DNA from 2 places in the Streptomyces macrosporus genome. Region 2 is predicted to be linked to the other one. Evidence: riboswitches for the same ligand, from Rfam matches in the RefSeq annotation. Region 2 holds a riboswitch; the other holds the start of a gene.
What was found. Region 2 has a riboswitch for thiamine pyrophosphate ahead of thiO (glycine oxidase ThiO). Riboswitches for the same ligand answer to the same signal wherever they lie in the genome.
Positions count from the first base shown of each region.

Region 1 (5,491 bases), on a different contig from region 2:
CCCGGCCACGGCGGCATCATGGACCGGCTCGACTCGCTCCTGCCGACCGCTCCCGTGGTCTGGCTGTCGATGGTGCTCTTCGTCGGCGCGGGCTGACCGTCCGGCCCGAACGATATGACGGCGAGGGGGGTCGCCGGCACCGCGGTGCCGGCGACCCCCCTCGCCGTATCGGGCATCACGGAAACCGGCCGACGGGCCGACCGGGGCCGGACGTCCCGCACACCCTGCCGCTCCCGCTCGGCCCGCCGACCTGATCGTGGCGTCGGCCGCGATCGCCATGGCCGGGCCGGTCGTCGAACGCATGCGGCCGCGGGCCTTCTTCGATGAGTCGGCGAGCCGGTGGCTCCGCGCAAACGGGACGGTCGAGAGCGGCCATCGACGGGTTTCCCGGCCCGGGCCGTCCTCGCAGGGCCCAGGCCCGGGCCCTGCCACCTGCCGAAAATCCCGACCGGACGGCGTACTCGGCCGGGCCGACGATCCTGCCGTGCCGCAGCCGTCGGACGAGATGTGTGGCCACCGCCGTCTAGGCACGGTGTCGCTGTCGCCGCCGCCGCTTCAGGGCCCTCCGTACCAGCAGGAAGGCCCCCATGGCGGCCAAGGTCGTCCCTATGAGGATCACGAACGATCCGATCAGGAGCAGGAAGGCCCCCAGGGCGATCAACGTCATCCCGATGAGGACGAGCAGGGCCGCGAGGAGAATGAGCAGGATCGCGAGGAAGAGCACCATGCATCCCCCTTCTCCTTCCGACTGTGGTCCCTTCCTCCTTCCGTCGCAAACGCGCTGGGACTGCGCTCCGAGGGACCGGGCCACCTGGGGGCGTCAGGGCGTCCGGACCGTACCGAGGACGCCGTCAAGGGCGGCCCGGCTCCCGCCGGCCGCGCGTCTGAACGGCCACGCCGACGAGGAGAAACCCGCGGTGGCCGGGCCCGGCCGGCTCCACGGCTTGGGCGGCTCCCGCCCAAAGCCGCTCCACCGACCTCGTCTCACAGCGCTCTGCGTCTTGGTTGGAAACACAAGCCCACGCCACAGGAACGGGTGGGAATTGACTTGGACGCAGCGCCGACAGGCCTCCTTGGCGCCACAGCAGGAGCTGTATCGGGCTTCTCCAGCGCTTGGCCGGCCCAGCGGAGCCGGATACGTCTCCAGCGGGAGCAGCGCGCTCACGAGGAACGCGTGCGTTGGCCGGACGACAAGCGCCACCTGTACCGAGACTTGTCGCCGGCTGTCCACGGCCGGCACGAGGCCCTGCTTTCTGTTTCACGCGGTGAGAATGACGGCGCTTTGCGCGAATTCCGCTCGTCTGTATGCACAAACCAGGCGTTGAGGTGGACCTCATGGCCTCGGAGTCTGTGCGGAAAGCGGCCACGGAGCCACGGAAGAAGCCGTTTGCAGCCCAAGGGATGATCTTGCAGGGAGGTGGCACAAGTGCACGAGAAGCTCTGGATGCCGTATTGGCGGCAACAAGCAGCCTTGGGGAAGCGGTGCGTTCTGAGCCTGCCCTACGAGCCAATTCTCGAACCGAGGCGAAAATCCACGTTCGTCGGAAGCAAGTCGACTGGCGACCGTGTCCCCTCCGCGCCCCATCGAGCGGGGAACCACGGGGAACGGCGGTCACCGGCGGGTAGGGGGAACGGCAAGGGTCCCCGACCGTTGATGCTGGTCAGGGGCCGTTGAAGTGTGGGGGCTGTGGGATTTGAACCCACGGTGGTGTCGCCGCCACGACGGTTTTCAAGATCTCCCGCTCGTCGACGTCGGCGCCCGTTCCGGGGTTCAGCCCCAGCACCGGCGGGCCCACCAACCATCATCGGGAGAGGCGAACGGGTCCGGCCGGCTTCGTGATACGTAGAGCGCGTCGAGCGGTTCGACCATCGACCGAAGTTCGCGAGCCGGCCGCAGCGGCAGAGCATGAAGTGCGAGCTCGAGGACCGCGCGTTCGTCAGTCGCATGGAAGGGATCGCACAGCGGGCAGCCGCAACCACCAGACAGTGCGAGAGCAGGGCGGCGGGCTGTAAGCGACCGCTGCCGCAGGGCTTGGGCTATCGCACCCGGCCACAGCCGTTCACGTTCCGGTCGAGCGGCAGCGGCTGCGAGTGCCCGTGAGCCACGGGCGAACCCTCGCTCCGACGGTTTTCCTGGCCGGCGACGCGGAGCGCGACGTGCAGCCCGGACTTGAGACGGCCGTCCACGCGGCATCGTCCTCTCTGGGGCGCTTCACGCGGACAGACCGCCAGGCTCATCCACAAGGCGCCAAGACCGGTGAGTGATCCGCCCGGTCGACTCAGGGTCGAATGCCTGTCCTCTCCAGCAGTGTTCGAGCCCGGTGTGGCCGTCTGGCGGGGATGCTCCGGGCCGTCTCCGGGCCGTGCGAGGGTGGCCGACGGCGGCGGCGGAGGACGGCCGGGGGTGACCACCGTCTCCCTGCTCCGGCCCGGGCCGTCGGAGTCGATCTGCGACACTGGACGGACCATGCCTGCACCCGGAGAACTCACCTTCGTCGCGCCGCGCGGGGCCGCCAAGCCGCCGCGGCACCTCGCCGACCTCACGCCCGCCGAGCGCCGCGAGGCGGTCGCCGCCATCGGCGAGAAGCCCTTCCGCGCCCAGCAGCTCTCGCGGCACTACTTCGCCCGCGGCGCCACCGACCCCGCCGCCTGGACCGACATCCCGGCCGCCGCGCGCGGGAGGCTGGCCGCCGAACTGCTGCCCGAGCTGATGACCGTGGTGCGGCACGTCACCTGCGACGACGGCGCCACCCGCAAGACGCTGTGGCGGCTGCACGACGGGACGCTGGTGGAGTCCGTGCTGATGCGCTACCCGGACCGGGTGACGATGTGCGTCAGTTCGCAGGCCGGATGCGGCATGAACTGCCCCTTCTGCGCCACCGGGCAGGCCGGGCTGGACCGCAACCTGTCCACCGCCGAGATCGTCCACCAGATCGTCGAGGGCATGCGCGCCCTGCGCGACGGCGAGGTGCCCGGAGGACCGGCGCGGCTGTCGAACATCGTCTTCATGGGGATGGGCGAGCCGCTGGCCAACTACCAGCGGGTCGTCGGCGCCATCCGCCGCCTCACCGACCCCGAGCCCGACGGCATGGGCCTGTCCCAGCGGGGGATCACCGTGTCCACCGTCGGGCTGGTCCCGGCGATCCACCGCCTCGCCGACGAGGGCTTCAAGTGCCGGCTGGCCGTCTCCCTGCACGCCCCCGACGACGAACTGCGCGACACCCTGGTGCCGGTCAACACCCGGTGGAAGGTCCGCGAGGTCCTCGGCGCCGCCTGGGAGTACGCCGAGAAGTCCGGCCGCCGGGTCTCCATCGAGTACGCCATGATCCGCGACATCAACGACCAGGCGTGGCGGGGCGACCTCCTCGGGCGGCTGCTGGCGGGGAAGAGGGCGCACGTCAACCTCATCCCCCTCAACCCCACGCCCGGCTCGAAGTGGACCGCCTCCCGGCCCGAGGACGAGCGGGCCTTCGTCCAGGCGCTGGAGGCGCACGGCGTGCCGGTGACCGTCCGCGACACCCGCGGGCAGGAGATCGACGGAGCCTGCGGACAGCTCGCCGCCACCGAGCGCTGACGGCGCGGGCGGCCCTGGTACCGTAGCGATCGCACACAGAATCGACATACCGACAGGGGAGCGCGTACAGCGCTGAGAGTGCGGTGTCGCCGTCCCGGTCCCGCGGACCGGCCGGTGAGCCGCAGACCCTCGAACCTGATCCGGTTAGTACCGGCGTAGGGAGTCAACACACCGTGGTCACGACATTCCGGCGCGCCCTCGGCGTCGCCGTCCTCGGCACGCTCACCGTCTCCGCCCTGACCGCCTGCGGCGGCTCGCAGCCGTCCGACGAGGGCGAGGAGAAGAAGACCGTCACCCTGGTCACCCACGACTCCTTCGCGGCCTCCGACGAGGTGCTGGAGAAGTTCACCGAGGAGACCGGCCACACGGTGAAGGTGCTGAGCGGCGGCGACGCCGGCTCGGCCCTCAACCAGGCGATCCTCTCCAAGGACGACCCGCAGGGCGACGTCTTCTTCGGCGTCGACAACACCCTCCTCTCCCGGGCCCTGGAGAACGGCCTGTTCACACCGTACGAGGCCGAGGGGCTGGAGAAGATACCCGCCGAGTACCGACTCGACGGCGAGAAGCACCGCGTCACCCCCGTCGACACCGGCGACGTCTGCGTCAACTACGACCGCGCCTGGTTCGAGAAGCGCGGCATCGAACCCCCGAAGACCCTGGACGACCTCGTCGAGCCGGAGTACAAGGACCTCCTGGTCGTCGAGAACGCCGCCACCTCCTCGCCCGGCCTGGGCTTCCTGCTCGCCACCGTCGCCGAGTACGGGGACGGGGGCACCGCCCGAGGCGAAGCCTCTGGGGGATGGGAGGCGTACTGGAAGAAGCTGAGGGCCAACGGCGTCGAGGTCGTCGACGGCTGGGAGCAGGCGTACTACGACCGCTTCTCCGGCTCCGCCGGCGGCGAGAACGGCGGCGACCGGCCGCTGGTCGTCTCCTACGCCTCCAGCCCGCCCGCCGAGGTCCTCGACGCCGACCCCGCGCCGAAGCAGGCCCCCACCGGAGTGGCGACCGGCACCTGCTTCCGGCAGATCGAGTTCGCCGGACTCCTCTCCGGCGCGGACAACCCCGAGGGCGGCAAGGCGCTGCTGGACTTCCTGGTGAGCGAGACCTTTCAGGAGGACATGCCGCTGCAGATGTTCGTCAACCCCGTCCGCGAGGGCACCGAGCTGCCCGAGGTGTTCACCGAGTACGGCGAGACGGTCCCCGACCCCCACACCATGGCCCCGGAGAGGATCGCCGAGAACCGTGAGGCGTGGGTCGAGACGTGGACCTCGCTCGTCGTGAGGTGAGGAGCGGCCCCGGCACGGGGAGCGGAGCGCGCGGCGCGGCCGTCCGGCTCGCCCTGATGGCCGTGCCCGCCGTGTTCCTCGCGCTGTTCTTCGCCTACCCCGTCGCCGCCATCACCGCCCGCGGCCTGTACGACGGCGGGCGCTGGCACCCGGAGCGGTTCGCCGAGGTGCTCACCGACCCCGGCATCGGGGGCGTGCTGTGGTTCACGCTCTGGCAGGCGGCGGCCTCCACCGTCCTGACCGTCCTGACGGCCCTGCCCGGCGCCTACGTCCTGGCCCGCTACGACTTCCCCGGCCGGCGGGTGGTGCGCGCGATCGTCACCGTGCCGTTCGTGCTGCCCACCGTCGTCGTCGGCTCGGCGTTCCTGGGACTGCTGGGCCGCGGCGGGCTGCTCCAGGAGTGGGGACTGCCGCCGGTCACCGGCCCCGCCGCGATCCTGCTCGCCCACGTCTTCTTCAACTACGCCGTGGTGGTCCGCGTCGTCGGAGGGCTGTGGGCGCAGCTCGACCCCCGCCAGGAGGAGGCCGCGCGGGTGCTCGGCGCGAGCCGCTGGGCCGCTTGGCGCACCGTGACGCTCCCGGCGCTGGCCCCCGCCGTGGCCGCCGCCGCCCTGACGGTCTTCCTGTTCAC
Region 1 is NZ_BAAASZ010000032.1:56,331-61,821, forward strand. It holds gene ABD335_RS23720 (phosphatidate cytidylyltransferase) at 1-96, shown strand, start outside; gene ABD335_RS23725 (hypothetical protein) at 524-727, opposite strand; gene rlmN (dual-specificity RNA methyltransferase RlmN) at 2,468-3,574, shown strand; TPP riboswitch at 3,619-3,753, shown strand; gene ABD335_RS23735 (thiamine ABC transporter substrate-binding protein) at 3,748-4,860, shown strand; gene ABD335_RS23740 (ABC transporter permease) at 4,917-5,491, shown strand, end outside.
Region 1: linked by a shared signal. The riboswitch ahead of ABD335_RS23735 (thiamine ABC transporter substrate-binding protein) and the one ahead of thiO (glycine oxidase ThiO) in region 2 are both predicted to bind thiamine pyrophosphate.

Region 2 (5,491 bases):
GCTGACCCTCCTTGATCAGCTGCCGCACGCGCGTCACCTCGACGCCGAGCCGCTCGGCGACGTCGGGGAGGGTGAGCCAGGCCGGGACGAGAGCATCGGTCTTCGCGTCAATCTCGGTCACGGCACAAGCCTGCCACCTCGCACCGACAGTCACTAGCGCACGGCGCTCTTCAGGGGAACGGTCGGGTCGGCCGCCCGCGCCGGGTCGAGTACGGCCGCGCGTTCGATCAGCTTCCGGCCCTGGGCGACGTCGCGCGGCCGTCCCACCGCCAGCAGCGCGTTCAGCGCGCCGTCGCGCAGCCAGCACACCGACCAGGACGCGCCCTGCGGATCGCCGCGCCACAGCAGCTCGTCGCGGTCGTCGTGGTGGCCGACGTACTGGACGAAACGGCCGAACTGCTCGGACCAGAAGTACGGCACCGGGTCGTACGGCGGTGTCTCGGCCTCGCCCACCACCAGCAGCGAGGCGACCGTGCGGGGTCCCTGGAGCGCGTTGTCCCAGTGGTGCACCAGCAGCCGGCGGCCGTAGCGGGCGGAGGGGAAGGAGGCGCAGTCGCCGACGGCGTACACGTCGGGGGCGGACGTGCGCAGCCGCTCGTCGGCGAGCACCGCGCCGTCCTCGCCCAGCGCCACGCCCGAGCCCGCCAGCCAGCCGGTGGCCGGACGCGCGCCGACCCCGGCCACCACGGCCCGGGCGGGCAGCGACGAGCCGTCGGCGAGCTCCACCACGCGCGGGTGCGCGGCGCCGACCCGCACACCGGTGACGGCGCGCCCGGTGAGCAGGTCGACGCCGGCCTCCTCGTACCAGCGGCGCATGTGCTCCGCGACCTCGGGCGGCAGCGCCCCGGCCAGCGGCCGGTCGGCGGCCTCGACCACCGTCACCGGGCAGTCCGCCTCGCGGGCGGCGGTGGCGAACTCCGCGCCGATCCAGCCCGCCCCGACCACCACCACGTGCTGCCGGGCGTCGAGCACCGGACGCAGCCGCTCGGCGTCGTCGAGGGTGCGCAGCAGGTGCACCAGCCCGCTCTCGGCGCCGGGCAGGGGGATCGGCTCGGCGCCGGTGGCGAGGACCAGGTGGTCGTACGGCAGCGGTCCGGCGTCGGTGTCCACCTCGTGGTCGCCGGTGCGCAGCCCGGTGGCGTTGCGCCCCAGGAGCAGCTCGACGCCGAGCGCGTCGAAGTCGACGTCGAAGGCGGAGTCGGCGGCCTTGCCCGTCAGCACCGCCTTGGACAGCGGCGGCCGGTCGTAGGGCCGGTGCGGTTCGGCGCCGACCACGGTGATCGTCCCGGGCCAGTCCTGCTCGCGCAGTTGCACGGCGGTCTGCACCCCGGCCGGCCCGGCTCCGACGACGAGGACCCGCTGCCCGCTCTGCTCGGTTCGCACGCTCACGCGATCACTCTAGGAGGTCGGCGGGGCCCCGGGGAGCGCGCACCGGATTCCCCGCGGGCCTCGCCCGGACCCGATCCGTCCGGGCTCCCCTTCTGCCGCGCCGGGGCCCACAGTAGGGTGAGCGGCGAATCGAGGGACGAACTCGCGGGAGCCCGGCGCACCGGGCTGAGAGGGAGGCTTGCGCGGCCTCCGACCGTACGAACCTGATCCGGGTCATGCCGGCGAAGGGAGGGGCGCGACGCCCATGCGCGTGGTGATCATCGGCGGTGGCGTGATCGGGCTGGTCACGGCCTGGCGGACCGCTCAGCGGGGCGCGGAGGTCACGGTCGTCGACCCGGAGCCGGGCGGCGGGGCGGCGGGGGTCGCGGCCGGGATGCTGGCGGCCGTCACCGAACTGCACTACGGCGAGGAGGCCCTGCTCGCCCTCAACCTCGCCTCCGCGCGCCGCTATCCGGCCTTCGCGGCCGAGCTGGAGGAGGCGTCCGGCCGGGAGATCGGCTACCGCGCCTGCGGCACCCTCGCCGTCGCCCTGGACGCCGACGACCGCGCCCACCTGCGGGAGTTGCACGCGCTCCACCGGCGCTGCGGACTGGACTCGACGTGGCTGACCGGCCGGGAGTGCCGCCGCCTGGAGCCGATGCTCGCCCCGGGGGTGCGCGGCGGGCTGCGCGTGGACGGCGACCACCAGACCGATCCCCGGCGGCTGACGGCCGCGCTGCTGACCGCCTGCGAACGCGCCGGGGTGGTCTTCGTCCGGCGGCGGGCCGAACGGCTGGCGGTCGCCGGCGACCGGGCGGCGGGGGCGGTCCTGGCGGACGGCACCACGGTGGAGGCCGACCGGGTGGTGGTGGCGGCCGGCAGCGAGAGCGGGCGGCTGGCGGGGGTGCCCGAGGAGGTGCTGCCGCCGGTGCGTCCGGTCAAGGGCCAGATCCTGCGGCTGCGCGTCCCGCCGGCGTACGCGCCCTTCCTCTCCCGCACCGTGCGGGCGCTGGTCCGCGGCGGCCACGTCTACCTGGTGCCGCGCGCGGACGGCGAGCTGGTGCTCGGCGCCACCAGCGAGGAGCTGGGCTGGGACACCACGGTGACCGCGGGCGGCGTCTACGAGCTGCTGCGCGACGCGCACGAGCTGGTGCCCGGCATCACCGAGCTGCCGCTGGTGGAGACGCGGGCGGGGCTGCGCCCCGGCTCCCCCGACAACGCGCCGCTGCTCGGTCCGACCGCCCTGCCCGGCCTGCACCTGGCCACCGGCCACCATCGCAACGGGGTGCTGCTCACCCCGATCACCGGCGACGCCCTGGCCGAGACCCTGACCACCGGGGACGTCCCCGAGGAGATCCGTCCCTTCACCCCCCGGCGCTTCGACCGCACGCTCCAGGAGAGCCCCGCATGAGCACCCACGTCACCATCCACGTCAACGGCGAGCCCCGCGAGGTCGCGGCCGGCCTCACCCTCGACCGGCTCGTGGCGACCCTCACCACCGCGTCCACGGGCGTCGCCGCGGCCGTCAACGAGACGGTCGTACCGCGCGGGCGGTGGCCGCGGACGCCCCTCGGCGACGGCGACCGCGTCGAGGTCCTGACCGCAGTCCAGGGAGGCTGAACCGACCATGGCCGACGATCCGCTCACCATCGGCGACACCACCTTCGCCTCCCGGCTCATCATGGGCACGGGCGGCGCGCCCAGCCTGGACGTCCTGGAGAAGGCGCTGGTCGCCTCGGGCACCGAGCTGACCACCGTCGCGATGCGGCGCGTGGACCCCACCGTGCGGGGGTCGGTGCTGTCGGTGCTGGAGCGGCACGACATCCGCGTGCTGCCCAACACCGCCGGCTGCTTCACCGCCGGCGAGGCCGTGCTCACCGCCCGGCTGGCCCGCGAGGCGCTGGGCACCGACTGGGTCAAGCTGGAGGTCGTCGCCGACGAGCGCACCCTGCTGCCCGACCCGGTGGAGCTGCTGGAGGCCGCCGAGACGCTGGTGGACGACGGCTTCACCGTCCTGCCGTACACCAACGACGACCCCGTCCTGGCCCGGAGGCTGGAGGACGTGGGCTGCGCGGCGATCATGCCGCTGGGCTCGCCCATCGGCTCGGGCCTGGGCATCCGCAACCCGCACAACTTCCGGCTGATCGTCGAGCGGGCGTCCGTCCCGGTCATCCTCGACGCGGGCGCGGGCACCGCCTCGGACGTCTCGCTCGCCATGGAGCTGGGCTGCGCCGCGGTGATGCTGGCCTCGGCGGTCACCCGCGCCCAGGAGCCGGTGCTGATGGCCGAGGCGATGCGGCACGCGGTGGAGGCGGGACGGCTGGCGTACCGGGCGGGCCGCATCCCGCGCCGGCACTTCGCGCTGGCGTCCTCGCCGACGGAGGGGATGGCCGACCTCGATCCGGAGCGGCCGGCGTTCGGGTGACGGACGGCCCCGCCACGGGGGGCCGGGCGGTGGGGGCGGCGCTTCCCGTGTCGCACCGGTGCCGCGGTTTCGTCACCGTTCGGCACCGTTCCGGTGCGCCTGCGGCCGGCGCGGGCGGCGGCGGGGACGGCGGCTCGTAGACTCTGGGCCGTGGACACGACCCTCCAGGACCCCTTGATCGGGCACGTGCTCGACGGCCGGTACCGCGTGGAAGCGCGCATCGCCGTCGGCGGCATGGCCACGGTCTACCGGGCCCTGGACACCCGGCTCGACCGGGTGCTCGCCCTGAAGGTGATGCACCCCTCCCTGGCGACCGACGCCTCGTTCGTCGAGCGGTTCATCCGGGAGGCGAAGTCGGCCGCGCGCCTGGCGCACCCCAACGTGGTGGGGGTCTTCGACCAGGGCTCCGACGGCGGCTACGTCTACCTGGCGATGGAGTACGTCGAGGGCTGCACGCTGCGCGACGTCCTGCGCGAGCGCGGCGCCCTCCGGCCGCGCGCCGCCCTGGAGATCCTGGAGGCGGTGCTCGCCGCGCTGGGCGCCGCCCACCTGGCGGGGCTGGTGCACCGCGACGTGAAGCCGGAGAACGTCCTGATAGGGGACGACGGGCGGGTGAAGGTCGCCGACTTCGGCCTGGTGCGGGCCGTGGACCAGCAGACCTCCGTCTCCACCGGTTCGGTGATGGGCACCGTCTCCTACCTCGCCCCCGAGCAGATCGAGCACGGCACCGCCGACGCCCGGGCCGACGTCTACGCGTGCGGCGTGGTGCTGTACGAGATGCTGACCGGCGCCAAGCCGCACCCCGGCGGCACCCCGGCCCAGGTGCTCTACCAGCACCTGCACGAGGACGTGCCGCCCCCGTCCGCCGCCGTCCCCGGCCTGGCCGCCGCGCTGGACGACCTGGTGGCCCGTACCGCCGCCCGCGACCCCGAGCGGCGTCCGACCGACGCCGTCGGGCTGCTGGCCGAGGTCCGCGCGGTGCGGCAGTCGCTGACCGACGAGCAGCTCGACGCCGTGCCCCCGGCCGCGGCCCCCGATCCGGCCGGCGCGCCCGTCGGCTCCGAGGATCGCACCACCGTCCTTCCGCGCCGCGCGTCCGCGGTCCCGCCGGACGCCGGCGCCACGCACCACACCAGCGTGCTGCCCGCGCCGCCGCGCCCGGCCGACGGCTCGGCCGGACGGCCGCGGGCCGGCTCGCGCGGGCGCCGCTCGGCGCCGGCGGTGGTCGCGGCCGTCCTGCTGCTCCTGGGCGTGGGCCTGGGCGTGTGGTACGTCAACTCCGGCCAGTTCACCCGGACCCCCGGTGTGCTCTCCATGACCGAGGCCGAGGCCAAGAGGGCCGTCGAGGAGGCCGGGCTGGACTGGAGGATCGCCCGGGACTACAGCGAGACCGTGGAGAGGGGACGGGTCATCGCCACCGACCCCGGCCGCGGCGAGCGCATCCGCGGCAACGGCACGGTCACCATCACCGTCTCCCGCGGCCCCGAGCGGGTCGAGGTCCCCGACGTGACGGGCGTCCCGTTGGCCGAGGCACGCGCGCGGCTCAAGGACGCCGGGCTGGCGCCGGGCATGGTGACCAGGGAGTTCGACGCGGACGTCGAGCGGGGCTCGGTGGTCCGCACGGACCCGGAGGAGGGCACCGAGCGCCGTCCCGGCGCGGCGGTGGCCCTCGTGGTCTCCAAGGGGGAGCGCATCGAG
Region 2 is NZ_BAAASZ010000020.1:587,774-593,264, reverse strand. It holds gene ABD335_RS14660 (Rv2175c family DNA-binding protein) at 1-121, opposite strand, end outside; gene ABD335_RS14655 (NAD(P)/FAD-dependent oxidoreductase) at 154-1,389, opposite strand; TPP riboswitch at 1,531-1,622, shown strand; gene thiO (glycine oxidase ThiO) at 1,634-2,779, shown strand; gene thiS (sulfur carrier protein ThiS) at 2,776-2,988, shown strand; gene ABD335_RS14640 (thiazole synthase) at 2,996-3,793, shown strand; gene pknB (Stk1 family PASTA domain-containing Ser/Thr kinase) at 3,944-5,491, shown strand, end outside.